Regions from separate parts of the Martelella endophytica genome, predicted to be linked through region 2. Evidence: predicted binding sites of a transcription regulator. Region 2 holds the regulator's gene; each other region holds the start of a gene.
The links. Region 2 encodes PhoB, which activates phosphate uptake and scavenging genes when phosphate is short. Its sites were predicted from a motif close to TGTCATNNANCTGTCAT; they were not measured.
Positions count from the first base shown of each region.

Region 1: the regulator PhoB is predicted to act here: its motif matches at 6,620-6,636, upstream of phnC (phosphonate ABC transporter ATP-binding protein).
Region 3: the regulator PhoB is predicted to act here: its motif matches at 3,531-3,547, upstream of TM49_RS20975 (NAD-glutamate dehydrogenase).

Region 1 covers NZ_CP010803.1:1,443,686-1,454,299, forward strand. Annotated here, with positions in the region: gene phnN (phosphonate metabolism protein/1,5-bisphosphokinase (PRPP-forming) PhnN) at 1-131, opposite strand, end outside; gene TM49_RS06590 (alpha-D-ribose 1-methylphosphonate 5-triphosphate diphosphatase) at 136-1,275, opposite strand; gene TM49_RS06595 (DUF1045 domain-containing protein) at 1,289-1,984, opposite strand; gene phnE (phosphonate ABC transporter, permease protein PhnE) at 2,089-3,612, opposite strand; gene phnE (phosphonate ABC transporter, permease protein PhnE) at 3,624-4,574, opposite strand; gene phnD (phosphonate ABC transporter substrate-binding protein) at 4,669-5,574, opposite strand; gene phnC (phosphonate ABC transporter ATP-binding protein) at 5,656-6,519, opposite strand; gene TM49_RS06620 (DapH/DapD/GlmU-related protein) at 6,694-7,308, opposite strand; gene phnL (phosphonate C-P lyase system protein PhnL) at 7,305-8,012, opposite strand; gene phnK (phosphonate C-P lyase system protein PhnK) at 8,018-8,803, opposite strand; gene TM49_RS06635 (alpha-D-ribose 1-methylphosphonate 5-phosphate C-P-lyase PhnJ) at 9,042-9,932, opposite strand; gene TM49_RS06640 (carbon-phosphorus lyase complex subunit) at 9,929-10,614, opposite strand, start outside.
Region 2 covers NZ_CP010803.1:1,293,373-1,303,986, forward strand. Annotated here, with positions in the region: gene TM49_RS05900 (hypothetical protein) at 1-528, shown strand, start outside; gene phoR (phosphate regulon sensor histidine kinase PhoR) at 619-1,869, shown strand; gene TM49_RS05910 (PstS family phosphate ABC transporter substrate-binding protein) at 2,021-3,058, shown strand; gene pstC (phosphate ABC transporter permease subunit PstC) at 3,159-4,646, shown strand; gene pstA (phosphate ABC transporter permease PstA) at 4,643-5,965, shown strand; gene pstB (phosphate ABC transporter ATP-binding protein PstB) at 5,975-6,790, shown strand; gene phoU (phosphate signaling complex protein PhoU) at 6,822-7,535, shown strand; gene phoB (phosphate regulon transcriptional regulator PhoB) at 7,568-8,251, shown strand; gene TM49_RS05940 (orotate phosphoribosyltransferase) at 8,764-9,459, shown strand; gene TM49_RS05945 (carbohydrate kinase family protein) at 9,490-10,416, shown strand; gene TM49_RS05950 (hypothetical protein) at 10,517-10,614, shown strand, end outside.
Region 3 covers NZ_CP010803.1:4,493,935-4,504,548, reverse strand. Annotated here, with positions in the region: gene TM49_RS21005 (MFS transporter) at 1-421, opposite strand, end outside; gene TM49_RS21000 (MarR family winged helix-turn-helix transcriptional regulator) at 418-873, opposite strand; tRNA gene TM49_RS20995 (tRNA-Met) at 1,023-1,099, opposite strand; gene TM49_RS20990 (metallopeptidase family protein) at 1,352-1,792, shown strand; gene TM49_RS20985 (carbonic anhydrase) at 1,875-2,513, opposite strand; gene pdxY (pyridoxal kinase PdxY) at 2,556-3,434, opposite strand; gene TM49_RS20975 (NAD-glutamate dehydrogenase) at 3,642-8,426, shown strand; gene TM49_RS20970 (DUF6790 family protein) at 8,523-9,035, shown strand; gene TM49_RS20965 (YdeI/OmpD-associated family protein) at 9,106-9,687, shown strand; gene TM49_RS20960 (DUF1254 domain-containing protein) at 9,732-10,614, opposite strand, start outside.

The DNA of each region.
Region 1 (10,614 bases), 150 kb from region 2:
ATCACCCGGCGGACGAAACGGACCGAAGGATGATCCCGGTAGAGGGCGGCTGCGTGGTTGATCAGGCTGTCCTTGCCGGCCCCGCTCGGGCCGACCACGACGATGATGCGGCCGGCCGGCTTTGCGTCCATGGCTTCAGGCCACCCGCTGCCCGGCGCGCCAGACGGCACGGGTCACGGGGACGCCCTCCGGCCGGCGCACACGCACGAGATCGGCGCGAAGCCCCTCTGCGATACGGCCGCGATCATCAAGGCCCACCGATTTCGCAGGTGTTGCGGTGACCATCTTCAGCGCCTTCGGCAGCGAGATCTCCTCAACCTCATCGGCAAGAATAAAGGGGGCGTAGATCAGGCTGAGCGGCACGTAGTCCGACGACAGCACATCCAGCACCCCGGCCTTGGCCAGATCGCGGGCGGCGATGTTGCCGGAGTGGGACTTGCCGCGCACCACATTCGGCGCGCCCATCAAGACCGAAAGCCCGGCCTTGTGCGAGGCGCTTGCGGCATCGAAGGTGGTCGGAAACTCGGCGACCCGAACGCCTTGCTCTATCGCCTCGTCGACATGCGCGATGGTGGCGTCGTCATGGCTGGCAATGGTGATGCCGCGTGCCTTGCAGTGATCGGAGATCATCTTGCGATGCTTGTCGGAGTATTTCGCCGAGGAGGCCTGCCGTCCCTTGACGAAGGCATCGAAGGCTTCATCGGAAAGGCCGCGCTTGGTCTTGTAGTAGAGGATGTACTGGTCGAGATTGGTGAACTGGCGCTGGCCGGGCGCATGGTCCATCAGCGATGCCAGCCTGACATGCGGGTCATCCTCGAAATCGGTGAAATGGTCGATGACGTCGGCGGCCGAGACTTCGCAGCGAAGGTGGATCAGGTGCTGCGCCCGCAGCCGATCCTCGCGCTCGGCCTGCTGGATGGCATTGGCCATGTCGCGCATCTCGCCGTGCCGGAAGCCGCCATCCTCATCCGACCCCATGCGCAGGCAGTCGAAGACGGTGGTGATGCCGGAGGTGACGACCTGGGCGTCGTGCGCCTGCACGGCTGCGATCTGGTTCCAGCGCACGCCGGGGCGCGGCGAATAGTGGCTTTCGAGATGGTCTGTGTGCAGCTCGATGAGGCCGGGGATCAGGAAGTCGCCCTCGAAATTCTCGCCCTTCGACATCCTGCCCTCGGAGATATCGGCAATCTTGCCGTCGCGGATGAGCACCGAGCCTTCGAGGATATCGTCCTCCAGCACGATGCGGGCATTGGTGAAGATGGTTTCTGCGGTCATAGCTCTCTGTCTTTCAATTGCGGCCCCCGGTCAGCGGTTGCCAGCGGCGTATCGTGAACGGCGCGCCGCGGCTTTCCTCGACAAACAGGCCAAGACCGGTGACGGCAAGCGGCTTGTCGATAAAGGGAGCGAAGTAGGTCTCCACCGCGCCGCCGACGACGGAGGCGTCCGTGCCGGCAACGGGGCCGGTCAGTGTCATGTGGAAGCGGAACTCGTCGAAAACGTAAGGGTAGCCCCAGCGCATCATGTTCTCGCGCTGGACTTCGGAGAGCGTTTCCGGCTTGCGGCGGGCGATCTCGTCATTGAGGAGGGGCGCGCGCATCGGCTCGAAATGCTCGACGACATCGGCGGCGAAGGCCTGCAGCGTGTCATAGTTTTCGGCGGGAACGAGGGCGTAGAACTTGCCGATCTGGCCGAGCACGATCTTCGGTATGTTGAATGTCGCGGTGTTGCGGCAGTAGACGTCGAAGGCGGCTTCAAGGGCCGACGGCGTGATGTTTTCGGCAAGCCGGAACGGCGCCTTCAGCGTGGCGTGGAAGCCGTAGCGCGCTGCGGCTGCGGTCACCGTGCTCATCCGGCCCGGCGGCAGGCCGACGGTGTCGGGGAAGGGGCGTTCAGCGCCTTCGAAGGCGTCATAGCCGAGCCAGCGGCTTGCGGCTTCTGTCAGCGGATCGTCGGCGGGCGGGGTAAAGTAGATCGCATATCGCAAAGCAGGTGTCCTCGAAATCGCATTCTGGCGCGGCGAAGGGGCGCATGGCGCTCTTGGGAACGAATCCTGCGCGGATTCGCCAAGAGACACAATGCCCTCACCACTCAATGCCGGTCCGTCCTGTGGGTTCCCATCAGGCGCGAACGGAGCGCATTCGAGATGTTATCGAAGACAAAGACAACAATGAGGATGAGCACCACCATATAGGCAACATTTTCCCAATCGGAATTGGTGCGCATCGCTTCCCAGAGTTTGAGGCCGATACCGCCGGCGCCGACGGCACCGATGACGGTGGCCGAACGGGTGTTCGATTCCCAGAAATAGAGGGCCTGCGAGCAGAACACCGGCAGCACCTGCGGCAGCACGCCGAAGCGTTGAACGACGATCGGCGGCGCGCCGACCGATTTCACGCCCTCGCGCTGCTTGTCATCAATGTTCTCCAGCGCCTCGGAATAGAGTTTGCCGAGCGTGCCGGTGTCGGTGAAGAAGATTGCAGAGATGCCGGCCAGCGGCCCGGGGCCGAAGGCGCGGGTGAAAAACAGCGCCCAGATGAACATGTCGACCGAGCGCAGAAAGTCGAAGAAGCGCTTGGTCAGCTGGTTGACCGGCCTGTTGCGCATGATGTTGCGCGCGGCGATGAAGGCAAGCGGAAAGGCGACGAGGCTCGCAAACAGCGTACCGACGAAGGCCATGACGATCGTCTGGAGAAGCTTGGTCCAGACGTCGAGATGCTGCCAGGAGGGATTGTAGAGGAAGTCGTTGACGGCAAGCTTCCAGTTGCTGGTCGACGGTTCGAGCCGGTCGGCCGAGAAGACATGGTCGACGACCTGGCCAAACGACATGCCGAAATAGGCCGAGTTGGTGTCGAAGAAGAAATTCTCCCAGCCTAGGAAGCGGCGGTGGATGATTACCTTGTCGTCGCGGATTTCGACATAGCCGGCAAAGCCGAGCCAGGCATAGACCTTGGCGCCGGGTCGGTCCTGTTCGGCCCAGGCCGGCAGCGGGCCGTCGGGATAGACGCCCTGATCGTGGGCGAGATCGAGCTTCAGCGTGTCGGCGCCATAGGTGACGGTCACGACGTCGGGGCGGATCGCGACCAGGCGACCCTTGCCCATGACGATATCGGCGGAGGTGACGACCTCTTCGGTGACGGATTTCGTCTGCGCTGCGGCGCTTTCGGCGGTCTCACCCTGGGCGCCTGCGTTTTCCGGGGCGACGAACATGAACGACATCGATGACGCGGCCGGTTTTTCGGCGGAATTGGCCGCAGCCTCGGTCTCCACCGTGCGGGTCATGGTTGCGGTGGTGGTGGTCACCCAGTCGGGGTCGGGATGCTCGCCGAGCGGGGAAAACCGCGGATACTCCACCGACATGGCGCCGTCGGCCTCGATCTCGATCGTCGGCCGCGCTTCCCAGGAGATCCAGTCCGCCAGATAATTGCCGGCAAGCCCCCAGTTGGCCGAGCCGAGCACGGCGCCGACGGAGAAGAACCACCAGCAGAAGGCAAGGTAAAGGGCCGCGCCCGCGATGATGCCAAGAGAGCGGATCCGCGATTTCACGGAACCGTGGAGGAGTTCGGGGTGGCGGGCGGCAATGGCATCCATTTCAGATGCGTCGATCACGGTCATCGTCTTCTCCCTCACATCGCCGGCTGGAAGGCGTCGCTGCCGACGAGGCGGCGGCGCAGCCATGCGGAAAACTGGTCGACGGCAACGATGGTGCAGAACAGCAGCAGCACGATCGCTAGCGTCTTGGCGGCATGGCCGCGGCTGATCGACAGCCTGAGCAGTTCGCCGATGCCGCCGCCGCCGACGGCGCCGATGATGGTCGAGGCGCGCACGTTGATTTCGAGGCGGAGCAGGAAGTAGCTCATGAAGTTCGGCAGCACCTGCGGGACGATCGCGAACCAGACGCGCTCGATCCAGTTGGCGCCGGCGGCTTTCAAACCTTCATCCGCCCTCATGTCGGCGTTCTCGACCACTTCGAAGAACAGCTTTCCGAGCGCGCCGATGGTGTGGATCGTCACGGCGATCATGGCCGGGATCGGGCCGATCGACAGGATGGCGAGGAAGAAGCCGGCGAGCACGATTTCCGGAAAGGCCCGCAGCACTTCCATGAAGCGGCGCACGGTGCCGCGCAGCCAGACATTCTTTGTCAGGTTCTTCGCGGCGAAGAAACAGAGGCTGAAGGCGAAGAAGAAGCCGATGATGGTCGAGGCGATCGCGATGTTGAGCGTCTGCAGCATCGCGTAGAAATATTCCGGCATGTAGAGGCCGGTGTCGCCGAGATAGTAGCGCCCGTCCGGGTAATCATACTGGAACGAGCCGTCGTAATAGGGCGACGGCCGATCAAACAGCGCGCGAAAGATCTCGAAGGGATCGCGCGGGATCAGTTCGCCGACGAAGTCGAAGAAATGCGGCAGGCGATCGAAGAACTTGCCGGCATTGGTCTCGTTGGCGAACCAGAGCGAGGCGGCAAGGCAGACGGCGAGCACGGCCAGCGTCATGAAGGTGTAGAGCCGCTTTTGCGCGGCGAGCTGACGCCAGTGTTCCTCGACGCGTCTGCCGCTCTCGCTCAGGTCTTGATTCATGTTTGTGCCGGCCATGTTCAGGATATCGATAGATGAAAAGGCCCGCACCGCCTCCCCTGGGGAAGGCGGTGCGGAACCGGTTCTATGTCAGCAATCAGCCGCCGATGGTGGCCTTGCGGGCGTCGATGATCGGCTTGTAGAAGTCGACATTGACTTCGGCGAAGCCGGTGTAGTCGCCGCCCTGGATGGCGGAGAAGCATTCCGGATCGCTTTCCGGCAGGTTCATCATGAATTCCTTGAACGTCGCCTTGGTGTCGTCGCTCATGGAGGTGCGGACAACGATCGGGCCGTTCGGGATCAGCGGGCTTTCCCAGAGCTCGACGAGGTCGTCCATGTTGAGGATGCCCTTGTCGACCATCTTGCGCAGGTTGCCGGAGGTGTAGCCGTCTTCGAAATCGCCAACGCCCGAAGCCCAGGTCGTGCCGGCATCGAACGTGCCCTTGACGACTTCGAGAACGAGATTCTCGTGGCCGCCGCCGAAGCCGGTTTCGCCGAAGAATTCGTCAACTGGGGCGCCGGTCGCTTCCGGAAGCGTCACGGTCGGGATCAGGAAGCCGGAGGTGGAGTCCGGATCGGCGAAGCCGAGCTTCTTGCCCTTCATGTCTTCCAGCGAAGTCATGCCCGAATCCTTGCGGGCGACCATGACGGAGTGATAGCCCATCGAGCCGTCGGTCTGGACCGTCGTCAGGATCGGCTCGACGGCGTTCGGATCGGCAAGGTAGGCCTTGGCGTAGCCGGAAGCGCCGAGTTCGGCGTAATCGAGCGTGCCGCCGAGCAGGCCCTGGATGACGCCGTCATAATCGGCGGCCGGGAACAGCGAGACCTTCTCGACGCCGAGAACGTCCGGCAGCTTGTCGACCAGGCACTGGAAGTTGCGCAGGCGGTCGGCTTCGTTTTCGCCGCCGAGGATACCGATGCGGAATTCATTCATATCCTGGGCGTAGGCCGAGGTGGCGAGAGCGGCAAAGGCCGCCGTGGCCAGAAGGGTTTTCTTGAACATGACTTTCTCTCTCCTAGGTGTCCGGCCGCGCCGGAGGGGGATAAACGCTGCCTTTGACGCGGGCGGGCGATCTTTGAGACCTCAGGGCGTCGCCGCTTCGGCCTCTACCAGCGGAGCGATGCCGGCTGGCTTTCTGCCGGGGTTGCCGGCGAGCTTCCCGGTGTTGATGCTGGTCGACGTCATCGTTTCGTCGATGCCGGCACCATCCTTGTCCGAGCCGTAGATTTCCTGGACGGCCGCGGCCGTCAGTTCGCGCGGATTGCCGTCGAACACGACGCGGCCGTGGGCCATGCCGATGATGCGCTCGCAATAGGTCCGCGCGGTATCGAGGGTGTGCAGGTTGGTGATGACGGTGATGCCCTCGCGCTCGTTGATGTCGCGCAGCGCGTCCATCACCACCTTGGCATTCAGCGGGTCGAGCGAGGCGATTGGCTCGTCGGCGAGCACCATCTTCGGGTCCTGCATCAGGGCGCGGGCGATGGCCACGCGCTGCTGCTGGCCACCTGAAAGCGTGCCGGCCTTCTGCAGCGCCGTCTGCTCGATGCCGAGGCGCTCGAGTGCGGCGATCGCCATGATGCGTTCCTCGCGGGTGAAGACATTCATCAGGCTCTTGACGGTGGAACGGTGATTGAGCCGGCCGAGAAGCACATTGGTCAGCACGTCGAGGCGGGGCACGAGATTGAACTGCTGGAAGATCATTGCGCAGTCACGCTGCCAGTCGCGCAGCGCCTTGCCCTTGAGCTTCGAGACATCGGTGTCACCGAACAGGATCGCGCCCTCGGAAGGGTCGATCAGCCGGTTGATCATCCGCAGCATGGTCGACTTGCCAGCACCCGAGCGGCCGATGACGCCGACCATCTGGCCCTGCGGGATCGCGATGTTCACGGTGTCGACGGCAACATTTCTGCCGAAACGCCGCGTCACATTCTGCAGTTCAAACTTCATGCACTCTCTTTCAGATCATCGACGGTGCTTTTCAGCGGCCGCGCCGGCCGAAGCCGGTCGGGCGACCGACTTGCTCTGACAAGATGAATAGAGGTGCTGCTTGACGGTGGAATGTCAGTTTTGTTTCAGATTTCTGACAAAACAGACATGGTGGTGGATGGCCCGAGCCGGCGCTCAGTTCTCGTGGCGAAGAAGGAATTCCTCGGCAGACAGGGAGCGGAAATCGGCAAGGGCGTCGCGCAGCCGCGTGTGCTCCCAGTCCCACCAGGAAAGCGCATCCATGCGGAGGCCGATCTCTTCGGGAAAGCGGCGGCGGATCGTTTTCGCCGGCACGCCGCCGACGATGGTATAGGGGGCGACGTCCTTCGACACGACAGCGCCGGCGCCGACGACGGCGCCATTGCCGACCGTGACGCCCGGCAGGATGGTGACGCCATGGCCGATCCAGGTGTCGTGGCCGATCACCACTTTGCGGTCGCGGCGGCGGGCGAAGAAGTCGGCATCGTGCTCGCCATCCGGCCAGTAGTCGGCGGAGCGATAGGTGAAGTGGTGCAGCGTCGCCCGCTCGACCGGATGGTTGGTGGCATTGATGCGAACGGAAGCCGCGATATTGGCGAACTTGCCGATCTCGGCGCACCAGACGGCGCCATCCTGCATGATGTAGGAGTAGTCGCCCATCACCGTCTCGGCGATCCGGCAACGCTCGGAGACTTCGGTATAGCGGCCGAGCGTCGAGTCGGTGACGGAGGCGGTTTCGTGGATCAGCGGCGTTTCGGAAAGCTTTGTCATGCGGCGGTCCTTCGCGGTGAGAACGCGGAAACGTCGATGATATGATCGGCGATCGCGTTACGCACCTCCTCATCGTGGAAAATGCCGAGCAGGCCGATGCCGGCCTTCTTCTTCTCCTCGATCATCGCGACCACGACCTTGCGGTTTTCCGCATCGAGCGAAGCCGTTGGCTCGTCGAGCAGCAGGAAGGGATGATCGGTGATGAAGCCGCGGGCGATGTTGACGCGCTGCTGCTCGCCGCCGGAAAAGGTCGCGGGCGGCAGCTCCCAGAGCGCCTCCGGCAGGTTCAGCCGGGCGAGCAGTTCCCGTGCCTTGCCTTGCGCCGCCTTCTGGCTTTCGCCGCGCGAGAGCAGCGGTTCGGCGGCGACATCGATGGCGGAGACGCGCGGCACGGCGCGCAGGAATTGGCTGACATAGCCGAGCGTGTCGCGCCTGACGGCGAGCACCAGCCGGGGATCGGCACTGGCGAGGTCAACGATCTCGCCATGATGCTCGATCAGGATCTGGCCGGCATCGACGCCGTAATTGCCGTAGATCATCTTCAAAATCGAGCTCTTGCCGACGCCGGAGGGCCCGCCGAGCACGGCGCAGGTGCCGCTCCTCACCGCAAACGAGGCATTGTCGATGACCGGCAGCTTCAGTCCTCCGCGCAGGTGCATGGTGAAAGATTTTGTGAGTTCGGAGACGACGAGCGGGGTAGCCATGGCGGTCAGACCTGCAGGATCGAGGAAACGAGAAGCTGGGTGTAGGGTTCGCGCGGATCGTCGAGCACCCGGTCGGTGAGGCCCTGCTCGATGACGCGCCCCTCCTTCATCACCATCATCCGGTGCGACAGCAGACGGGCGACGGCGAGGTCATGGGTGACGACGATGGCCGCAAGCCCGAGGTCATTGACGAGGCCGCGCACCAGATCGAGCAGGCGGGCCTGCACCGAGACGTCGAGCCCCCCGGTCGGCTCGTCCATGAAGACGAGGCGCGGGCTGGTGACGAGGTTGCGGGCGATCTGCAGCCGCTGGCGCATGCCGCCGGAAAAGGCGCGCGGCTGGTCGTCGATCCGGTCATCCGGAATTTCGACACGTTCCAGCCAGCCGGCGGCCGTCTCGCGGATATTGCCATAGTGGCGCTCGCCAATCGCCATCAGCCGCTCGCCGACATTGGCGCCGGCCGAAACCGTCATCCGCAGGCCATCAGCCGGGTTCTGGTGAACGAAGCCCCAGTCGGTGCGCATCAGCACCCGGCGCTCGGCCTCCGACATCCGGTAGAGATCGCCGCGCCTGCCGTCGCGCATGCGGTATTCTACGGTGCCGGTGGTCGGCGCCAGCCGTGTCGAGATGCAGTTCAGCAGCGTCGTCTTGCCCGAGCCCGATTCGCCGACGATCGCCAGAACCTCGCCCGGATAGACGGAGAAGGACACGTCCAGGCAACCGGGGCGGCGACCGTAGAATTTCGAGACGCCGCTGACCTTGAGAAGCGGCTGGTCGTTGTCGACGCTCATGCGGAAGCTCCCCGGCGATCTATTGAGGACTTATCGGCAATCAATCTCCCCCCTTGAGGGGGAGATGCCCCGACAGGGGCAGAGGGGGGTGAACCCTCTCTGCGAATTCGGAGCTTGTGGCCTATAGGGCTTGCGCCCTTTACCCCTCTCTGTCGCTCTCGCGACATCCCCCCCTCAAGGGGGGAGATCGATTGGTGGCAACCTTTCGCAAAAGCAGCGCTTTCAAGGCGGAAAAACATCACCGCACCTCCTCCGCAAACAGCCCATCCTGCTCGCCGGTGTGGCCATCCGCACGGCGGGTTTCGCAGTGGTCGGTGTCGGAGCAAACGAACATGCGCCCGCCCCTGTCGTCGAGCACGACTTCGTCGAGATAGACGCCTTCCGCGCCGCACAGCGCGCAAGGCTTTTCGAAGTGCTGGATTTCGAAGGGATGGTCCTCGAAGTCGAGGCTGACGACGTCGGTGTGCGGCGGGATGGCGTAGATGCGCTTCTCGCGGCCGGCGCCGAAAAGCTGCAGCGCCTCGGAGCGATGCATTTTCGGATTGTCGAACTTGGGCGTCGGAGAGGGATCCATGACGTAGCGTCCGTCAACCTTGACCGGATAGGCATAGGTCGTGGCGATATGGCCGTTGTGGGCGATATCCTCGTAGAGCTTCACATGCATCAGCCCATATTCCTCGAGCGCGTGCATCTTGCGGGTCTCGGTCTCGCGCGGCTCGAGGAAGCGCAGAGGCTCGGGGATCGGCACCTGGAAGACGATCACCTGACCGGGCCTCAGCGGCGCCTCGGGAATGCGGTGGCGGGTCTGGATGATGGTGGCGTCGGCCGTATGCGTTGTCGTCTGGACGCCCGCGACCGTCTGGAAGAATTTGCGGATCGACACCGCATTGGTGGTGTCGTCGGCGCCCTGGTCGATGACCTTGAGGCGGTCTTCGGGACCGATGATCGCGGCCGTGACCTGCACACCGCCCGTACCCCAGCCATAGGGCATCGGCATTTCGCGCGAGGCGAACGGCACCTGATAGCCGGGGATGGCGATCGCCTTCAGGATGGCGCGGCGGATCATCCGCTTGGTCTGCTCGTCGAGATAGGCGAAATTGTAGGTGGCGAGATTCCTGGCTTGGGTCATTCTGCGGCCTCCCGTTCCTCGCGGCGCTCGAAGGCGCGGCGCATGCGGCGCACGAGGTCGAGTTCGGCCTGGAAATCGACGTAGTGCGGCAGTTTCAAATGCTCGACGAAGCCGGTCGCCTGCACGTTGTCGCAATGGGAAATCACGAATTCCTCGTCCTGCGCCGGGTGATTGACGTCCTCGCCGAGTTCGCCGGCCCTCAGAGAGCGATCGACCAGCGACATCGCCATGGCTTTGCGTTCCGACTGGCCGAAGACGAGGCCATAGCCGCGGGTGAACTGCGGCGGCGCCTTGGCCGAGCCCTTGAACTGGTTGACCATCTGGCATTCGGTGAGGCGAACCTCGCCGAGCGAAACCGCAAAGCCCATTTCCGGCACGTCGATTTCGACCTCCGCCATGCCGATGCGGATTTCACCGGCAAACGGATGGCTGCGGCCATAGCCGCGCTGGGTGGAATAGGCGAGCGCCAGCAGAAAGCCCTCGTCGCCGCGGGCAAGTGCCTGAAGGCGGAGGTCTCGCGACAAGGGAAAGTCGAGCGGTTCGCGGGTGAGGTCGCCGGCGCGGTGGTCTTCGGGCAGGCTGCCGTCTTCCTCGATCAGGCCCTCGCCGGCGAGAATGTCGGCGACCCGCATCGCCTTTTCGCCTCCGCCTTCGCGACGGATGGGCTCGTCGACCGGCTCGT
Region 2 (10,614 bases):
CGGTCCGATTTCACGCTCGATCCGGAATCGCGCGATACCGCCGTTCCGAACCCGCCGGTGCGGATCGAGGCCGAGGATTTCGAAGGCTCGTCGACCTGGACGCCGATCTTCACGCCCGGCTCGGCGGCCGGCCTGACCGCGGGCAGCGCCGCAAACCTTCAGAATGTCACGCTCGACGGCGTTCCGGCCGTCACCCTGACCTCGACCGCCACGGGCGATGCCGGCGCGGCAACGGTCACTCTGCCGCCTGCGGTCATCGAGCTTTTGCAGAGCGGGCCGGTGCTGATCGAGGCGACGGTGCTCGCGCCCGAGGGCGGCGGCCAGCCCGTCGGCATCTATTGCGCCGACGGAACCATCGACGGCTGTCAGCGCCATCGCTTCACCGCGCCGGCGCACCGGGAGGATTTCGTGATCCGGCTGACGCCGAACGGCGGCGATCTGCCAACGCGGCTGATGATTTCCGGTGACCTCAATGGTGGCGGCGAACCGCTCGATATCTTCGCCATCCGTGCCAGCGCTGCGAATTGAGTGCACGATATCGGGGGATTTGCCATCAGGCGAATATGGCTGTCATAAAACCGGTGTATCGAGCAGATTCCAGGGCATAAGGAGCAGCGGTTGAACCGGTTCGGACAGGTGGCAGGCAATCTGGCGGCGCGCGCGGCGGCGGCGCGCATCGTGCTGTTTGCCGCGACGCTGGTGGCGCTCTTTGCCACCCTTTTCGAAATCGCCGAACCCTCCGTGATCGCTCTTGGCTGGGCGGTGATCGTGCTGGCCGCGCTTGCCGGTGCCGGGCCTGTGGTCGAGCGACCGGCCGATGCCGGGCCGGCGGCGGAGGAGGGCGACAGCGTTCAGAGTTTCGGCGAGCTGACCCGGTTTCTCGACGAAATCGATCTCGGCATCTATCTGCTCGGACCGGATGGGGCGGTGCTGTTTCAGAACAGATCGGCCGGCGTGACCTTTGGCGCCTTTCCGGTCGGCTCGCATATCTCGGCGCGGATGCGGGCCCCCGGCGTGCTTGACATCGTCCGCGACACGCTTTCGAGCGGACGCGCCAACCAGATCGAATATTCCGAGCGGCTGCCGTCGGAGCGCGTCTATCACGTGCGCTCCGCGCCGGTCGCGACCGCCGAAGGTGAACGGCCGGTGTTCATGCTGGTCTTCCGCGATGTTTCGGAAGGCCGGCGCATCGATCGCATGCGTTCCGATTTCGTGGCCAATGCCAGCCACGAGCTGCGCACGCCGCTCGCCTCGTTGCGCGGCTATATCGAGACGCTGCAGGGGCCGGCGAAGAACGACACCAAGGCGCAGGAGCGTTTCCTGCCGATCATGCTCGATCAGGCGACGCGGATGAGCCGGCTTGTCGACGACCTGATGTCGCTGTCCAGGCTGGAGGTGCGCGCCCATCTGCCGCCCGACCAGACCGTGTCGCTCGGCCCGCTTCTCGAGCATGTTCGCGACAGCCTGCTGCCGCTCGCCGGCGATCTCGACGTTTCAATCGAACTGCACCTGCCGCAGGAACCGGTGGACGTGATCGGCGATCATGACGAGCTCGTCGAGGTCTTCGAGAACCTTATCGAGAATGCCTGCAAATATGGCGCCGAGGGCAAGGTCGTCGATGTCTGGCTGAAGCCGGTCGCGCCAAGGGGCGCGGAAGTTTCCGTCGTTGACCACGGTCCGGGCATTCCGGCGGAGCATGTGCCGCGCCTGACCGAACGCTTCTACCGCGTCTCCGTCGCCGACAGCCGCTCGAAAAAGGGCACCGGCCTTGGCCTTGCCATCGTCAAGCATATCCTGACCCGCCACCGGGCCCGGCTGATCGTCAAATCCGAGGTGGGAAAGGGCACGACCTTTACCGTCCGGTTCTAGGCCATTTCCGAGAGGATCTCGGAGGCCTGACTTTAATGCTTTTTGAATCAAGGGTTTAGTCTGTCATAAAACCTTTGCAAAAATGACATAAAACCGGGGCGACCGCGGCACCCGGCTCCACGGTCCAAATGCAAACCCGAGGCAATGCGCCATGAAGCTCTTCAGCCTTTCAGCAGCGACCCTTCTCACCGTCCTCCTCGGTGCGGTGCCGTCGCTTGCGCGCGACCAGATCCAGATTGCCGGTTCCTCCACCGTGCTGCCCTATGCCAAGATCGTCGCCGAGACCTTCGGAGAAATCTATCCGAACTACAAGACGCCGGTGGTCGAATCGGGCGGCTCCTCGGCGGGCCTGAAGGAATTCTGCCGCGGTGTCGGGCCGCGCACGATCGACATTGCCAATGCCTCGCGTCCGATCCGTGGAGGCGAGATCGAGAACTGCGTCGAAAACGGCGTCAGCGGCATTTTCGAAATCCCGTTCGGCTACGATGGCATCGTCTTCGCCACCGACGCCTCCATGCCCGAGATCGACCTGACCCCGCTTGAGCTCTACAAGGCGCTCGCCGCCGAACTGGTGATGGACGGCGTTGTCGTGGCCAATCCCTACCGACGCTGGTCGGAAGTCGACCCCTCCCTGCCGGACGTCGAGATCACCGCCTATATCCCCGGCGAAAAGCACGGGACCCGCGAAGTATTCGAGGAAAAGGTGCTCAAGGTCGGCTGCGAGGCCGCCGGTGCCGCCGAATTCCTGGTGTCGAACTTCGGCAAGGTCGAGGGCGGCCAGAAATGCATTGCTGTGCGCAAGGACGGCCGCGCCCCGGCGATCGACGGCGACTATTCGGAAACGCTGGCCCGCGTCATCGCAAGCCGCACCGGCATCGGCGTCTTCGGCCTATCCTTCTACGAAAACAATGCCGACAAGCTGAATGTCGCGACGATTTCGGACGTTGTGCCCTCGGCTGAAACGGTTGCCTCCGGCGAATATCCGGTATCGCGACCGCTCTATTTCTACGTCAAGAAGCCGCATGTCGGTGTCATCGCCGGGCTGAAGGAATATGTCGATTTCTTCCTGTCCGACGACATGGCTGGCCCCGACGGGCCGCTTGCCGAATATGGCCTCGTGCCGTCGTCAAGCGCCGAGCGGGCAAAGATCCGCGCCGATTTCGACGCCGGCGTGACGATGACGCAGTGAATTCCAACGGGCGGCGCGCCGCCCGGGCAAATGAAACCCGGTGCCGCAATTGGCGTCGCCGGAACATGGCCGGCTCAAACCGGCGGTCTGGAACGGACATATGCATGTCTTTTTGATCATCGTGGCTCTGGTCGCCCTTTTCGGCGCAGGCGGTTTCTTCGCGGCAAGGGCCCGGGCGCTGGCACTGGCGCGACAGGGCTCGACCCGGCTCAATTCGCGGCCTGTCCATCATGCAAGCTTCGTGGCGATTGTAACGGTCGTGCCGGCCGCGCTGGTGATGGCGGTCTGGATGATTGCGAGCCCGCTCCTCATCGGTGCGGAAATCCGCAAGGATTTTCCCGAGAGCGTGCGCCTGGAGCCGGTGTCGCAGCAGAGCCTCACCTTCAACACCGTCACCTCGGTTGCCTATGGCCTGCGCCAGCTGTCGCCGGAAGCTAGGGCGCAGGTCAGCGCCGATACCGATCAGCTCCGTCAGGTGCTGGCGAGAAACGGCATACCGCTCGCCGCCAATCCACCGGCCTTCGTGCTGCAATCGGCCGAGCGCATGAACGCGCTTTCGGCGAAGAGCAGCTATGCCATGGCGGCGATCGTGCTTGCCGTCTCTCTGGTCTCGCTTGCGCTTGCCTATCGCGCTGTCCGTCCCGCCTTCAAGGCGCGCAACAGCGTCGAGCGGGTGGTGCTGGCCACGCTTCTGATCGCCTCGTCGATCGCGATCATCACCACGGTCGGCATCGTGCTATCGATGCTGTCGGAGACCCTGCGCTTCTTCTCACAGGTCTCGCCGATCGATTTCTTCTTCGGCACGGTCTGGGATCCGCGTTTCGCCGCAGCGGGCGAGGCGGGCTCTGCCGGCCAGTTCGGCCTGATCCCGCTGCTCGCCGGCACCATCTACATCTCGCTGGTGGCGATGGCCGTGGCGGTGCCGATCGGGCTCTACGCGGCAATCTACATGTCCGAATATGCAAGCTCGCGGCTGAGGGCCATCGCCAAGCCGCTGCTCGAAGTGCTGGCCGGCATCCCGACCATCGTCTACGGCTTCTTCGCGCTGGTGACCGTCGGTCCGCTTCTGCGTGATCTCTCCGCCGAGCTGAACAATCTTCTGACGGGCAATTATCGCAACTTCATCGAGGCGCAGTCAGTGCTGACGGCGGGCATCGTCATGGGCATCATGCTCATCCCCTTCGTTTCGTCGCTGTCGGATGATATCATCAACGCCGTGCCGGACAGTCTGCGCAAGGGCTCGCTCGGCCTCGGTGCCACGCAGTCGGAAACGATCAAGCGGGTGGTGATGCCGGCCGCCCTTCCGGGCATTGTCGGGGCGCTGCTCTTGACGGCCTCGCGCGCCATCGGTGAGACCATGATCGTCGTGCTCGCCGCCGGTGTGGCCGCCAATCTGCAGCTCAACCCGTTCGAGCCGATGACGACGGTGACGGTCAAGATCGTCAATCAGCTGACCGGCGACCTCGAGTTCAACACGCCGCAGACGCTGGTGGCCTTCGCGCTCGGTCTGACGCTGTTCGTCATCACGCTCTGCCTTAACGTTTACGCGCTCTACGTCGTGCGCAAGTACCGGGAGCAGTATCAATGAGTTTGCCGACCGGAAACGATGCCGCGGAAGTCCGTGCCAAGCTCGCCGAGCGCCGCCGCAGCGGGCTGAAGCGCCGCCATGCCGCTGAAAGACGCTTTCGCGTCTTCGGCAGGCTTGCGATTGCGATCGGCCTGTTCTTCCTCGTCGCACTGCTCTATTCGGTCGCGGGCAAGGGCTTCACGGCCTTCCAGCAGACCACGATCACGCTGCCGATCACCTTCAGCGCCGATGTCATCGATCCGGACAATCAGCGCCGGTCGGATCAGAACCTGCTTCTGACCGCCAACTATCCGCTGCTGGTGCAGGACGCGCTGGCGAAGACGCTCGGCATCGACCTCGCCAACAAGGCGGAGATGCGGGAAGCGATGCGGATGATTTCCCGCAGCTCCCGCGTCGAACTGCGCGATGTCGTGCTGAAGGATCCGGGCGTGATCGGCAAGACGCAGGATGTGCGGCTGCTGGCCGCTGCCGATATCGACTCGGCCAACAAGGGACAGATCGATCTTTCGGTTCCGGAAACCAGCCGCAGGGTATCCGATCAGCAGCTCGCCTGGATGAACGAACTGAAGGCCGATGGCCGGCTGAAGACGAGCTTCAACACCGGCTTCTTCACCCATGGCGCTTCCTCCCGTCCGGAATCGGCCGGCATCGGCGTCGCCTTCGTCGGCACGCTCTACATGATGGGCATCGTGCTCGTCCTGTCGCTGCCGCTCGGCGTCGCCTCGGCCATCTATCTGGAGGAATTCGCGCCGAAGAATCGGTTGACGGATGTCATCGAGGTCAACATCAACAATCTGGCGGCGGTGCCCTCCATTGTCTTCGGCCTACTCGGCCTTGCCGTCTTCATCGGCTTCCTCGGCCTGCCACGCTCGGCCTCGCTGGTCGGTGGGCTGGTGCTGACGCTGATGACGCTGCCGACGATCATCATCGCCACCCGCGCGGCGCTGAAGGCGGTACCGCCCTCGATCCGTTCGGCGGCACTCGGCGTCGGCGCCTCGAAGATGCAGGCGGTGTTCCACCACGTGCTGCCGCTTGCCATGCCCGGCATCCTCACCGGCACGATCATCGGCCTTGCCCGCGCGCTCGGCGAGACCGCGCCGCTGCTCTTGATCGGCATGGTCGCCTTCGTTGCCGACTATCCGGCAACCCCGCTCGATCCGGCAACCGCGCTGCCGGTGCAGATCTACATGTGGGCCGGCGAGGCGGAACGCGCCTTCGTCGAGCGCACCTCCGCCGCCATCATCGTGCTGCTGGTGTTCCTGATCCTGATGAACCTGACGGCCGTGATCCTTCGGCGTCGCTTCGAGCGACGGTGGTAGGAGAAAACCATGAATGCGATGACCGGACCCGACGCGAAAAAGGCTTTGAACGACAAAATGAACGCTAATACCCACAAGATGGCCGGCAGCAAGGTCTCCGTTTACTACGGCGAGAAGCGCGCCCTGTTCGATGTCGACCTCAATATCCGCGAAAACGCCGTCACCGCGCTGATCGGCCCGTCCGGCTGCGGCAAGTCGACCTTCCTGCGCACGCTGAACCGGATGAACGACACCATCGACAACTGCCGCGTCACCGGCGAGATCACGCTCGATGGCGAGGACATCTACAAGTCCGGCATCGACGTCGTGGAGCTGCGCGCCCGTGTCGGCATGGTGTTCCAGAACCCGAACCCGTTTCCGAAGTCGATCTACGAGAACGTCGCTTACGGCCCGCGCATCCACGGACTGGCTCGCCACCGCGCCGATTTCGACCAGATCGTCGAGACCAGCCTGCAGAAGGCGGGGCTCTTCAACGAGGTCAAGGATCGCTTGCACGAGCCCGGCACCAGCCTCTCCGGCGGTCAACAGCAGCGGCTCTGCATCGCCCGCGCCATCGCCGTCAGCCCGGAGGTGATCCTGATGGACGAACCCTGCTCGGCGCTCGACCCGATCGCCACGGCGCGCGTCGAGGAGCTGATCAGCGAGTTGAAGCAGAACTACACGATCGTGATGGTGACCCACTCGATGCAGCAGGCCGCCCGCGTTTCCGAGCGCACGGCCATGTTCCATCTCGGCCATATGGTCGAGGAAAACGACACCGACACGATCTTCACCAATCCGGCCGACAGCCGCACCCAGGATTACATCATGGGACGCTTCGGTTGAGCGCCTGCATTTACTGAGGGAAGGAACGACAATGGCCCCTTCGCATATTCTGACAGCCTTTGATGAAGAGCTGAAATACCTGCAGCGCCGCATTTCGGAAATGGGCGGACTTGCCGAGGAGATGGTGAGCGAATCGGTCGAGGCGCTGGTCAACACCGACAGCGCCCTTGCCCAGAAGGTGATTTCCGACGACCTGGTTCTCGACGAGGCCGAGCGCGAGATCGGCGACAAGGCGGTGGTGATCATCGCAAGACGCCAGCCGGTCGCCTCGGACCTGCGCGAAATCATGGGCGCGATCCGCATCGCCGCCGATCTCGAGCGCGTCGGCGACATGGCCAAGAACACCGCCAAGCGGGTGATCTCGGTGCAGGGCACCGGCGTGCCGCGCAAGCTCGCCCACGGCATCGAGCATCTGTCCGAACTGGCGCTGCTGCAGCTCAAGGAAGTGCTCGACGCCTACAATTCGCGCCAGGCCGACAAGGCCAATTCGATCCGCGAGCGCGACGAGGAGATCGACGCGATCTACACCTCGCTGTTCCGCGAGCTTCTGACCTACATGATGGAAGATCCGCGCAACATCACCACCTGCACGCATCTTCTGTTCTGCGCCAAGAACATCGAGCGTATCGGCGACCATGCGACCAACATTGCCGAGATGATCTACTACATCGCCACCGGCGCCCAGCCGCAGGGAGAGCGTCCGAAGGACGACAATACCGCGGCCGTCGGCTCCAGTGATACCTGAACGACAAGCCACGATAACGGAGTTTGAGATCCATGGTGCCGAAGATTGCCGTCGTTGAAGACGAAGAGGCCCTGAGCGTTCTGCTGCGATACAATCTGGAAGCCGAAGGCTATGAGGTCGAGACCATCCTGCGCGGGGACGAGGCCGAAATCCGCCTGCAGGAATGGGTGCCCGACCTGCTGCTGCTCGACTGGATGCTGCCCGGCGTCTCCGGCATCGAGCTCTGCCGGCGCCTGAGGATGCGTCCCGAGACCGAACGTCTGCCGATCATCATGCTGACCGCGCGCGGCGAGGAAAGCGAGCGGGTGAGGGGCCTTGCCATCGGCGCCGACGATTATGTGGTGAAACCGTTCTCGACACCGGAACTGATGGCCCGTGTCAGGGCGATCCTGCGCAGGGCCCGGCCGGAAGTGCTTTCCACCGTGCTCAAATGCGGCGATATCGAGCTCGACCGGGAGACCCACCGCGTCCACCGCAAGAGCCGTGAGGTCCGCCTCGGCCCGACCGAGTTCCGCCTGCTCGAATTCCTGATGAGTTCGCCCGGCCGCGTCTTCTCCCGCGCTCAGCTTCTCGATGGCGTCTGGGGCCACGACATCTATGTCGACGAACGCACGGTCGACGTCCATGTCGGCCGGCTGCGCAAGGCGCTGAACTTCTCCCAGATGCCCGACGTCATCCGCACCGTGCGCGGCGCGGGTTATGCGATGGAAGTCTGAGGGCTAGCGCATCGCCCCCAACCGATCTTCGCCCCTCAAGGGAGGGCTATCTCAGATGGCCTTGGATCTCGCTCCATATACTCTCTCCCGCTTGCGGGAGAGATGCCCCGAAAGGGGCAGTGAGGGTGAAGCAGCATGTCCGTTCTTGAGGACGTCAGCTTGGATAACGTCCCCCCTCACTGTCGCTGTCGCGACATCTCTCCCCTCCGGGGCGAGAAGACTTGAGGCTTTGCGGTGAAGCCATATGCGATAGCACCTCCTCAAGGAGGAGGGCAATGAAACGCAATTCCTTCTGCGAAGATGGTTTCCGTCATTGCGGCGGCCCAATGTTTCGTTATCTTCGGGGCGCCGGAGCGGGCGGTTGACCGCTCTTTCCGTATCGGGCGATTGATTTTTCCGCCTGAAAAGGGCACGGACAGAACCGAAGCCGCCGCGCGGCGCCACCCGAAGCCTTCCCCGGTTGCTCCTCCCGCAGCCGGCGCGCGAAGCCGGGCGAGATGAAAGGGACCGAAATGACAAGAGCGAGTTTTGCCGACCCGGCGGTGATGGGTGAATTGATGGCCCGGATGCTGTGGGAAATCGAGGCGGTGCATTTCGCCCCCGACGAGCCCTACAAGCTCTCCTCCGGTCTCGTCAGCCCAGTCTATATCGATTGCCGCAAGCTGCTCTCCTATCCGCGCGTGCGCTCCACGCTGATGGATTTCGCGGCGGCAACCGTGCTGAAGCAAGCCGGTTTCGAGCGCTTCGATTGCGTTGCCGGTGGCGAGACGGCGGGTATTCCCTTCGCCGCCCTTCTGGCCGACCGGCTGGAACTACCGATGATCTACGTGCGCAAGAAGCCGAAGGGCTACGGCCGCAACGCCCAGATCGAGGGCACGCTGCCCAAGGGCGCCCGGGTGCTGATGGTCGAGGATCTGACGACGGCCGGCGGCTCGATGTTCCACTTCATCAACGCCGTGCGCGAGGCCGGCGGCGTCGTCGAGCATGGGCTGGCGCTGTTCTACTACGATATCTTCGAACAGGCCGAGAAGCGCTTCACCGAAGGCGGCGTCGACCTCCATTACATCGCCACCTGGAAAGAGGTTCTGGCGGTTGCGCGCGAGGAGCAGCGCTCTGACCCGAAGACGCTCGACAGCGTCGCCGAATTCCTCGACAGGCCGATGGAATGGTCGCGGGCCCGTGGCGGCCTGGAAGAACTGCTCGTATAACAGCAACAGACAAAAGACCGGGAGAGAAGAATGATTGTGTGCTGCGGCGAATCGCTGATCGACATGTTGCCCCGCGAAAGCAAGGCCGGGGAGCCTGCCTTTGCCCCCTATGCCGGTGGCGCCGTCTGCAACACGGCGGTCGCGCTTGCCCGGCTCGGGCGGCCGACCGGCTTCTTCTCCGGCATCTCCTCCGACCTGATGGGCGACATCATCCGCGAGAAGCTCGATGCCTCCAAGGTCGACTACAGCTATGCGGCAGTCTCCGACCGTCCGACGACGCTTGCCTTCGTCAAGCTCGTCAACGGTTCGGCGAGCTATGCCTTCTATGACGAAAACACCGCCGGCCGGATGATCACCGAGGCCGACCTGCCGACGCTCGGCGACGACTGCAAGGCCATGCATTTCGGCGCGATCAGCCTCATTCCCGAGCCCTGCGGCTCCACCTACGAGGCGCTTTTGATGCGCGAGGCGGATCACCGGGTGATCTCGCTCGACCCGAACATCCGCCCGACCTTCATCACCGACGCCGACAAGCATCGCGCCCGCATCGAGCGGATGGCGGCAAAGTCCGACATCATCAAGTTCTCCGACGAGGATCTCGACTGGTTCGGCCTTGAAGGCTCGCTCGACGACAAGGCCCGCCACTGGATTGCGGCCGGCGCCAGCCTCGTCGTCATCACCCGCGGTGGCGAAAGCGCGATCGGGTATACCGCGACGGAAAAGGTGGAAGTGCCGAGCGAAAAGGTCGAGGTGGTCGACACGGTCGGTGCCGGCGACACCTTCGATGCCGGCATTCTCGCCTCGCTCGACATGGCGGGGCTCCTGACCAAGGCGAAGGTGAAGGCGCTTTCGGCCGATGCCATCCGCGACGCGCTGGCGCTCGGCGCCAAGGCAGCTGCCGTCACCGTGTCGCGCGCAGGCGCCAATCCGCCCTTTGCGCATGAGATCGGCCTCTGAGCGGCCTTTACTTCACCTTAAGCATAACCGCGTAAGGTCCCGGGCACTTTGAACGGCATATTGGTTGGTCGTCCCCATGCGCGCATCTGGTGAAATTCCCATGCATAGAGAATATGGCCGCAGCCGCGCCAAATGGCGGGGCATCGGCCTTGCCGCGGCGCTGATGCTGCTGTCGGCCTGCTCGATCCTGCCCGGCCG
Region 3 (10,614 bases), 1.6 Mb from region 2:
AGCTGTCGGCCCACAGGTGGCAGAGGCTGATCAGCACATAGATGACGATCGAGATCTCGGCAAAACGGCGAAGGCCGAACTGCTGGCGCATCTTGAACAGCATCAGTGTGAGGCTGGCATTCGGCACCAGATAGGCCGCGACAAGCCATGTCGCCTCATTGGTTGTTGCCTGCAGCGGACCGGCGATCTGCTGCAGCGTCACTGAAATGAAGGCCATGCCGAGCCCCTGGGTGATGCCGACAACGGTGGCGGCAAACATATAGAGCAGCAGCTGGGGCAGGGGCTTCGGCGGCTGCGCCGGCGGCGCACCGGGATAAAGCGGGGGCGGCGAGGGCTGCGCTGCGGCGGGTGCTCGATCGTCCGCTGTCTGTGGTGTGGGTTGAGCCGGGTGTGCGGCGCGTACTTCCTCGACGGCGCTCATGAATGCGCCTCCGTGTTTTCGATACGCTCGGCGATCGCCTGAAGCAGGCGCGTGGCATCTTGTAGTGCCTGATCGTCTGCGGGAGTGAAAAAGGCATTGATGAAGCCGGCGCGCTCGATAAGCAGCTGCTTCGCCATCGCTTCGCCATGCGGGCGAAGCCGCACGAGATTGACCCTGCGGTCGTTCGGGTCCGGCACGCGCTCGACAAGGTCAAGTTCCGCCATCCGATCGAGCATCCGTACCAGCGTCGGCTTTTCCAGCTCCAGTTCGCAGGCGAGCACACTCTGGTTGCAGGTCTTGTGGGCGGCGAGAAGTGTGAGCACCCGCGCCCGCGCAAAGGTCAGCCCGAGCTGCGCCACTCGCTGATCATAGGCCTTGCGCATTTTTCGGCTGGTAACGCCGATGGCCTCGACAAAGGCGAACTGCAGATCTGTGGATGGTTTGGTTGTCATGATATTAGTAGGCTACAAGTTAATTGGCTATTAGTTAGCATACTACATAAAAATTTGACAAAAGCAAGGCAACGGGTCCGCTTGTGGAGCAAGCGCCGTTCTCAACTCGTCAACGTCATCAGCATTTAGTTATTGAAATTCGGAAACTTTGGTAGCGGAGGAGGGATTTGAACCCCCGACACAAGGATTATGATTCCTCTGCTCTAACCTACTGAGCTACTCCGCCAACCTGTCCCGCCGTGTCAGGCGAGGGGTGGTTCCCGCGAGCGCGGGGCGCTGGCGGAACGGGGGCGTAATAGGGCCTCAGCGCAGGGGTGTCAAGCTGGTTCGGGCGAAAATTGCGGTGCCGTTTGCGCACTGCTGCAGGCGGGGCGTTCCGGGCGCTGCGGCACAGTGCATCCGCGACTTTGCGGCCGCGTCATTATGCTCTCGAAATGCGCCGCCAAAAGCTCTATATGGGCCAGATGAAGGAGCTTCAATGGCGCGCATGAACAACAGCGAGGATTGGCAGGGGCGGTACTCCCCGAGCCTGGAAACGATTGAATCCCTGGCGATCGAGGCCTATGCCCGGCTACCGGAGGCCTTTCGCGCGCTCACCGGCGACATCGTCATCGAAATCGCCGATTTCCCCAGTGACGACGTGTTCGAGGACATGGCGCTGGAAACGCCGTTCGACCTGCTCGGCCTGTTCGAGGGGCGTGGCGTCTCCGAGCGGTTCACCATGGAAACCGGCGAGATGGTCAATCGCATCACTCTCTACCGGCGCCCGATTCTCGACTACTGGGCCGAAAACGAGGAAACGCTCGGCGACATCGTCACCCACGTGCTGATCCATGAGATCGGCCACCATTTCGGGCTATCCGACGAGGACATGGAGCGCATCGAGGAAAGCGCCGAAAACGACGAGGCCCGGCGCTAGAGGCGAGCGGTCCGCATTCCCGACAGGCGTCAGACCGCTCGACATGGTTTTATCGCGGCAAGTCACCTGACGGTGACATGCGTCAGTTCGGGCGTATGAAGTCGCCGGTCTTCTGGTCCATCACCCACAATTCGCCGCTCGAAATGTCGAACCAGGCGCCGAAGAGCTTCAACGTTGCCTGCTTTTCGGCGGCCGCGACGTTCGGGAACGAGCGCAGATTGGCCAGCGAGTTGCGGATCGAGATCCGCTCCAGCGCCGTCTGGCGTTCGCTCTGGGTCATGATCGAGTTCGAGTTGATCTGCTCGGCGGCCGGCTTCAGCAGGTTGGTCCACTTGCCGATGAAATCGCCGGGCGAGAGCGGCTCGGCTTCCGGCGAAAGCGCCGCGTGAATGCCGCCGCAGCGGCCATGGCCCAGCACCACGATATTCTTCACCTTGAGCCCTTCGACCGCGAATTCCAGCGCGGCCGACGTGCCGTGATACTGGCCGTCCGGCTCATAGGGTGGCACCATGTTGGCGACATTGCGCACGACGAAGAGTTCGCCGGGGCGGGCGTTGAAGATCATTTCGGGCGCTGCGCGCGAATCGCAACAGGCGATCACCAGCGTCTGCGGTTTCTGTCCTTCCTCGGCCAGTGTCCGGTAGCGCTCACGCTCTTCGACGTAGCGGCCGGCCATGAAGTTCTTGTAGCCATCGAGAAGGATTTTGGGAAACGCATCCATCAGTGCTTTGGTCCTTACGTTGTGGGCTGCGCAGAGCGCATGTCAGCTTCTTTTACGCCGCCGCGCCGGATGCATCAATTGACGCAGTCCAACTTTTGCCATGGGTGCCCTCAGACTTTCGGGTGCCCGCTCGAGTTCCAGTTCGTCGCTGCCCGTCCGGACGGCGCGAACGAGCGCTTCGTAGACGGCGGCGGTGGCGACCTCGAGCGCTTCCGGCCGCGGCTTGCCGGAAAGCACGGCTGCGGCAAACAGCGCGGAAAACAGGTCGCCGAGCCCGTTCGGCGCATTGTCCAGCCGGGGATGCTCGGCAAGCAGCGCCTGCCGGGCATCGACGAACAGCGTCGCAACCCCATCCTTCAGCATCGAATGGGCGGAGGTGACGACGACCTCCGCCGGCCCGAGCGCCAGTGCCGCGGCGATCGCGGCCGAATTGTCGGCGATTGTCGTTCCGGCAAGGTGGGCCAGCTCGAAGCGGTTGGGCGTCGCGATATCGGCAAGCGGCAGCAGAAGGTCGCGGATGGCGTCGGCGGTCTCCATCGGCACGTAGAGCCCGCGCTCGTCGCCCATCACCGGGTCGCAGAGGTAGAGAAGCTCGGGGTTATCGGCCTTGAGCGCCGTCACCAGCGCCGCAATGGCCTCGGCCTGGCGGGCATCGGCGAGATAGCCGCTGATGACGGCGCGCACCTCATTCCGCCACGGGCTTGCCGCCAGTTCCGAAAGCGCTGCGGCAAAGCCTTCGGGATCGAAGCCGAGCCGGGTCGCGCGGCCATGGCCCGGATGCCAGGGCAGGACAACGGTTGGAACCGCCCATGTCGCGAAGCCGAGCGTTTCGAGCGCGAACACGATGGCGCGGTTGCCGACAGTGCCGCGCATCACGTGGCTGGAAATCGCAATCACCGCGCCTTCGGAGTTCTCGATCATCGCCGTTACGCCTCATCTGCAACCTGAACGTTTAAAATCGGCGAAATGCTTTGCCATTTGCCATATTTACGCTCTAAATCGCCTTTTGGAGGAAACTGTCAAGCCGCTGTCGCGTGTGGTTGGCAAGTATGCGACAGTCCGGTCTCGACTGAAGAGGCCACAAGCGTGAACGGCCGCAAGGCCAGAAAACAGCGCATCGGAGGAAGCATGGAACGACAGAGCGATTTTATCCGCAAGGGGCTGATGAAGGCCGCAGAGGAGAAAGCCGAGCAGGCGGGTAAGCCGTTCATCAGCCCGTTCTTCATGTTCGACCGTGCGAGCCCCGAGGACCTCGACCGCTATAGTGCCGAGATGCTCGCCGCAGCCTCGGCCCATGCCGCCGCCGAAATTGCCGCTTATGACGGCGGCGATGCCCGTGTCACCATCGGCCCCGTGGAAGGGGTCGCGCCGGCGGGCGTTGCGACCGACGTCATCGCGATCACCGATCGCAACATGCCGTTCATCTACGATTCGGTGATGGCGGAGATCGGCGCCACCACCAGCGATTTCGTGCTCGCCGTCCACCCGATCCTGGTGGTCGAGCCCGGCAAGCCCGTCGTCGCCTTCTCGCCCGGCGTCGAGCATCGCGAGGAGAACCGGATCAGCCACGTTCAGGTCCATGTCACCGCGCTTTCGGATGAAGGGCGGGCCTTCCTGAAGCAGAGGCTTGAATATGTGCTTGGCCATGTCCGCCTCGCCGTCAACGGCTGGTCGCCGATGCTGGCCAAGCTCGAAACGGCGATGGAGGGGCTGCAGAGCCGTGCGCCGGCGGATCTGAAAGCGGCACGCGGGGAGGCGGTTCACTTCCTCGAATGGCTGCGTGATGGCAATTTCACCTTCCTCGGCATGCGCGAACTCGTCTACGTGCAGGACGATGACGGTGCCCGTGTCGAACATGTGACCGGTTCCAGCATCGGCATTCTTTCCGATCCGGAAATGCGCGTGCTGCGGCGCGGTCGCAACCCCGTGGTCTCGACGCCGGAGATTATCGCCTTCCTGGAGGGACCGGAACTGCTGCTGGTCACCAAGGCAAACACGACGTCCACCGTCCATCGCCGCGGCTATATGGATTATATCGGCGTCAAGCGTTTCGGCGAGAACGGCGAGGTCGTCGGCGAGCTCCGCATCGTCGGGCTCTTCACCTTCACCGCCTATACCCAGCCTGCAGCGCGCATCCCGCTGCTGCGCGCCAAGGTCGCCGAGGTCACCGGCCGGTTCGGCTTCGAGCCGAAGAGCCATGCCGGGCGCATGCTGCAGAACATTCTCGAATCCTATCCGCGCGACGAACTGTTCCAGATACCGGTGCCGCTGCTGGCGGATTTCGCCGAGCAGATCATGGAGGTCGCAGAGCGGCCGCGCATCAGGGTGCTGAGCCGCATCGACGGTTTCGACCGGTTCGTTTCGGTGCTCGTCTACGTACCGCGCAATCTCTACGATTCGCAGCTGCGCGAGAAGATCGGCGCCTATCTCGCCCGCGTCTATAGTGGCCGGGTCTCGGCCTACTATCCCTCGTTCCCGGAGGGCAGTTCCGCGCGTGTGCATTTCATCATCGGTCGCCACGATGACGACAGCACCCCGCAGGTGGAGCAGTCCGTGCTCGAGGATGAAGTCCGCAAGCTTGCGGCGGACTGGAAGGAGCGGTTCAAGGCGCTTGCCGGTCCCGGTGCGCCGGCCTTTTCCGCGAACGAAGCCTATCACGAGGCGTTTTCGCCGGATGCCGCCTTTGCCGATCTCGATCTGATCAAATCGGCCGCCAAGGGCGGGATCAGCATCGCCTTTTACAATGCCGAGGAAGAGCCGGACCGGCTGCGCCTGAAGATCTTCCATGCGCAAAGCCATCTGTCGCTGTCGCGGCGCGTGCCGCTTCTCGAAAATCTCGGCTTTGTCGTGGTCTCCGAGCGCACCTTCGAACTGTCGCTTGCGCGCGTCGGCGAGCCGACCGTCGACGTCGTCCTGCATGACATGGAGCTCTTTCCCGAAGATGCGGCGGGTCTTGATCTTGAGGCCGATGGCGCGCGGTTGGAAGAGGCCTTCGTTGCGGCCTTCCACGGCCTCGTCGACAACGACCGCTTCAACCGGCTGGTGCTGCTGTCGGCGCTGACGGTTCGCCAGGCCAATGTTCTGCGCGCCTATGCGCATTACCTGCGCCAGGGCGGGGTGAACTTCACCGAGGACTACATCGCCCAGTCGCTCTCCTCCTATCCCGTCATCGTCAGGGCGCTCTACCAGCTCTTCGAAACCGCTTTCGATCCGGTACTCGCCGAGGATCTCCGCGCTGAGCGGATGAAAAGCGCGCGCGGCACCATCATGGAGGGGCTCGAAAGCGTCCCGAGCCTTGATGATGACCGTATCCTCCGGCTGTTCGTCAAGCTCATCGACGCGACCCTGCGCACCAACTATTTCCAGCGCGACGAGGCTGGCGCACCGCGGCCGAACCTTGCCTTCAAGTTCGCCTCGCGCTCGCTCGCCATCCTGCCGCAGCCGCGGCCGTTCCGGGAGATTTTCCTTTACGGGCCGGAGGTCGAGGGCGTGCATCTGCGCTTCGGCAAGGTCGCGCGTGGCGGATTGCGCTGGTCGGATCGCGGCCAGGACTACCGCACCGAGGTGCTGGGCCTGGTGAAGGCGCAGCAGGTGAAGAACGCCGTCATCGTTCCGGTCGGCGCCAAGGGCGGCTTCTATCCGAAGCGGCTTCCCACCGGTGGCAATCGCGAGGAGGTCTTCAACGCCGGCCGCGAGGCTTACAAGAGCTATATTCGCACGCTGCTTTCGATCACCGACAACATCATCGATGGCGAGGTGGTGCCGCCGGCAGATACGCTGCGCGCCGATGACGACGATCCCTATTTCGTTGTCGCCGCCGACAAGGGCACGGCCACCTTCTCCGATACGGCCAATGCGCTGGCGCAGGAGGCGGATTTCTGGCTGGACGATGCCTTTGCCTCCGGCGGCTCGGCCGGCTACGACCACAAGAAGATGGGCATCACCGCCCGCGGCGCCTGGGAGGCGGTAAAGCGGCATTTCCGCGAGATGAACATCGATATCCAGACGACGCCCTTTACCGTCGTTGGCGTTGGCGACATGTCGGGCGATGTCTTTGGCAACGGTATGCTGCTTTCCGAGCAGATCCGGCTCGTCGCCGCCTTCGACCACCGCGACATCTTCATCGATCCGGACCCCGATCCGGCAAAGGGGTTCGCCGAGCGCACCCGGCTCTTCGCCCTGCCGCGTTCGAGCTGGCAGGATTACGATCGCAACGCCATTTCGGCAGGCGGCATGATCATCTCGCGGCGGGAGAAGGCGATGACGCTGACGCCGGAGGCCGCCGCCGCGATCGGGCTCGATGCCGGCGAATATACACCCTTTGACGTGATGACCGCGATTCTGAAGAGCCGGGCCGACCTCCTCTGGTTCGGCGGGATCGGCACCTATGTGAAGGATGCCGGCGAAAGCAATGCGGAGGTCGGCGACCGCGCCAATGACGCGATCCGGGTCAATGCCAGGGAGCTCAACGTCAAGGTTATCGGCGAGGGCGCCAATCTGGGTGTCACGCAGAAGGGCCGCATCGCATTCGGCCTCAATGGTGGGCGCTGCAATTCCGATGCCATCGACAATTCCGCCGGCGTCAACTGCTCCGACGTCGAGGTCAACATCAAGATCGCGCTCGCCTCGGCCATGCGCAGCGGCCGGCTCACGCGCGAGGATCGCGACCGGCTGTTGTTCGAGATGACCGATGCGGTTGCCGATATCGTGCTCGAGAACAACTACCTGCAGACGCTCTCCATCTCGGTCAGCACCGGGGAGGGCGTTGGCGGTCTGCCGCTCCTCACGCGGATGATGGAGGTTCTGGAGGCCGATGGCCATCTCGACCGCGCGGTCGAGACGCTTCCGGACGAAGAGGCATTGCGGCTCCGCCGCCAAGCGGACAAGGGGCTGACGCGGGCGGAAACCGGCGTGCTGCTGTCCTATGGCAAGATCGTGCTGTTCGATCAGCTTCTCGAAAGCGCGCTGCCGGACGATCCCTACATGGAGCCGCTGCTCTATTCCTATTTCCCCGAGCGGATGCGGGGTGCCTTTGCCGAGGATATCGGCGGGCATCGCCTGAGGCGGGAAATCATCGCGACCCGGCTTGCCAATGACGTGATCAATCGCGGCGGTCCGGATTTCGTCATCAACGCCTGCGACATGACTGCGGCAACGCCGGCGGAGGTCGTCAAGGCGGCGGTGATCGCTCGCGATGGCTTCGGCATGGAAGCGCTGTGGCAGGACGTTCACGCGCTTGATGGCGTCATTGACGGCGCGACGCAGAATGCGATCTACACGCGGCTGCGCTATTTCTTCCGTATCCTCACCCACCTGCTCATCCGCAACGGTCTTGCCGAGGGAGATATTTCGGCATCCGTGCACCGGCTCCGAGACGCCTTTGCCGCCTTTGAGGGCGATATCGAGGCGATGCTGCCGGAAGCGCGGGTCGAGTGGCTGTCGGAACAGGAGAACCAGTGGCGCGAGGCCGGCGTGCCGGATGCACTGTCGACGCGTCTTGCGCATCACCTCGGCATGATGTTCGTGCCGGAGGCGCTGCAGATCGCCAGCCGCAGCGGCGTGACGGTGGACCGCGCGGCCGATGCCTATTTCCGGGTCACCAACCTGTTCCATGTCTCGCCGCTCTTGAGCGTCGCAGGCCGGATCGCGCCGGCGGATTTCTACGATTCGCTGGCGCTCGCGCGGTCGATGGACCAGATTTCGGCCAGCCGGCGCGATCTTGCCGCCAGCGCACTGATCAGTCGCGGCGACAGCACAGAACCCGTCAAGGCCTGGAAGGAGGCCCATGCAGCGCGTATCGGCCAGATCACGGCGCAGCTCGCCCGCCTGTCGTCGGCGGTCGATCCTTCGATCGCCAAGATCACGGTCGCCGCCGGCCTGCTTTCCGATCTCGCCCGCGAGGTCGGATCGTAGGCGGCAGAGGCCGCTCACCGTTTGCAGATCGACTGTATGCCATCTAGGATATCAGCAGGTGCCGCGCCGGCATCTGCTGCGGTCGGAGGGGGCTTCATGGCGGCATTCATCGGTTTCGTGCTTTCGAATTTCACGCTGACGTTTTTCGTGCTCGGCCTGATTGTCGCCGCCGTGCGGATTGGCATGCGGCCGGGTGTGCCGGGAGGTGCAGTGGAGGCTCTTCTCGCCTGGTTTCTGTTCTTCTCGATCGGCGTTTCGTTCTTCTACAACTTCGTCATGCACGTCTTCTTCGGCAAGATGGCGGCCTCTTTCATCGGCTGGGCCGACAGCCCGTTCCAGGCGGAGGTCGGCTATGCGAGCCTCGGCTTTGCGGTGGTCGGCTTCCTGGCGTTTGCGGGTGGTCGCGGCTTGCGCGTGGCGGCGATCGTGGGGCCGACCTTCTTCCTGTGGGGCGCCGCCATCGGCCATGTGCTCGACATGGTGCGCGCCCACAACTTTGCGCCGGGCAATGCCGGCGTCATCTTCTGGACCGACATTCTGCTGCCGGTCTTCGGGCTTGCGCTGCTATGGCTGAGCCGCAGCCGATCCCCGGATGTCGGTAACCGATAAACCTGCAGCGCCTGCCGGTCCAGGAGAGCAGGACGCGCGCAAGATGCTGCGGACCAAAGGAGGAGAGGCCATGGCCAACGAGAAGGTTGAGACGTTCTATGCCGAGGCCGATCGCTGGCAGGCCGAGCTTGGGGCCCTGAGAGCAGTGCTCCGGTCGACGGCGCTTGATGAGGACTTCAAATGGAACGCGCCCTGCTACACCTTCGAAGGTGCCAATATCGCGGCCGTCTGGGGGATGAAGCAGTTCTGCACGCTCTCCTTCTTCAAGGGCGTGCTGCTGAAGGATACGGCGCAACTGCTCGCTGCCCCTGGCGAAAATTCCCGCTCGATGCGGCTTGTGCGTTTCACCTCCGTGGCCGAAATCGAGGCTGCCGAGCCGGTGCTTCGTCTCTATGTCGAAGAAGCGATCGGACTGGAGAAGGCGGGAACGAAGGTCGTTCTGGCGAAGGACGACTTCACGCTGCCCGAAGAGCTCATCGTGGCCTTTGAAGACGATCCGGCTCTGGAGCAGGCCTTCCGCGCGCTGACGCCCGGTCGCCAGCGCGGCTATTGCCTCTATTTCGCGCAGCCTAAAAACGCCTCCACCCGGGTCGCGCGGATCGAAAGGAGCACTGCTGCCATCCTGGCCGGCAAGGGGCTGCACGACCGCTAGAAAAGAAGCGACCCGCCGGATTGGCGGGTCTTCTTGTGTGTTCCTCAGCCCTTTTTGGTGAGGGCGTGGGGGATGATGCCGGGCGGCTGCCAGTCACCGTCGAGCACGGCCTGCTTCGGCCAGTAGATCCGCATTGCCAGGTAGAAGGGCCCGTCAGGAGCCGGCAGCCAGTTGGCCTTCTTGGCCGGATCGCTCGGTTCATCCTTCTGGACATAAAGCGTCAGCGATCCGTCGGCGTTTGTCGTCAAATCCGGCAGCATCGGCGTATTGATGAGATACCGGTCGATCGGGTTTGCCACCAGATGCTGGGTCTTGCCGTCATACATGGTGACCGACCAGAAGGCGTTCGCGGGCGGCAATTCGCCTTTCTTGAAGGTGATCGTGTAGGCCGACTTCGAGCCGTCGAGCTTCTGGCCGTCGACATCGGCATTGGTGATTGGATAGACCGCCTCGTCGGTATCGTTGGCGAGAAGGCCTGCAACGGCGACGGCCGCGCGCAATGCCCAGTCACCATTGTAACCCGCACGGTCGCCGGTGATGCCGGTGGTCACGCTCCAGCCGTTTTCGTTTTCACCCATGTGCTTGAGCTTGGCGATGACATCGGCAAAGCCGGCCTCGCTTCCCTTCTTGATCGCGGCAAGCTCATCCGCACTGGCACCAGCCGGGGGAAACGGCTTGCCCGCTTCAAGGCCAATGCTTTCAAACGCGGCTCGCATCGGCTGCTCCACGGCGGCAGGGCCAGTGGCGGGCGCGAACTGCAGCAGGAAGGCCAGATAGTTCAGCAGGTCATCCTTGGCCGACTGGTTGTCGATCTTCGGCCAGTCGACCGCCGGCGGTGCTGCCGGCGCCGGCTCGCCGAGAAAGGCGGAAAGCGGCTCGACAGTGTAGCCGGCCTGGATCTTGCGGACGTTGTCGATATCGGCCGGA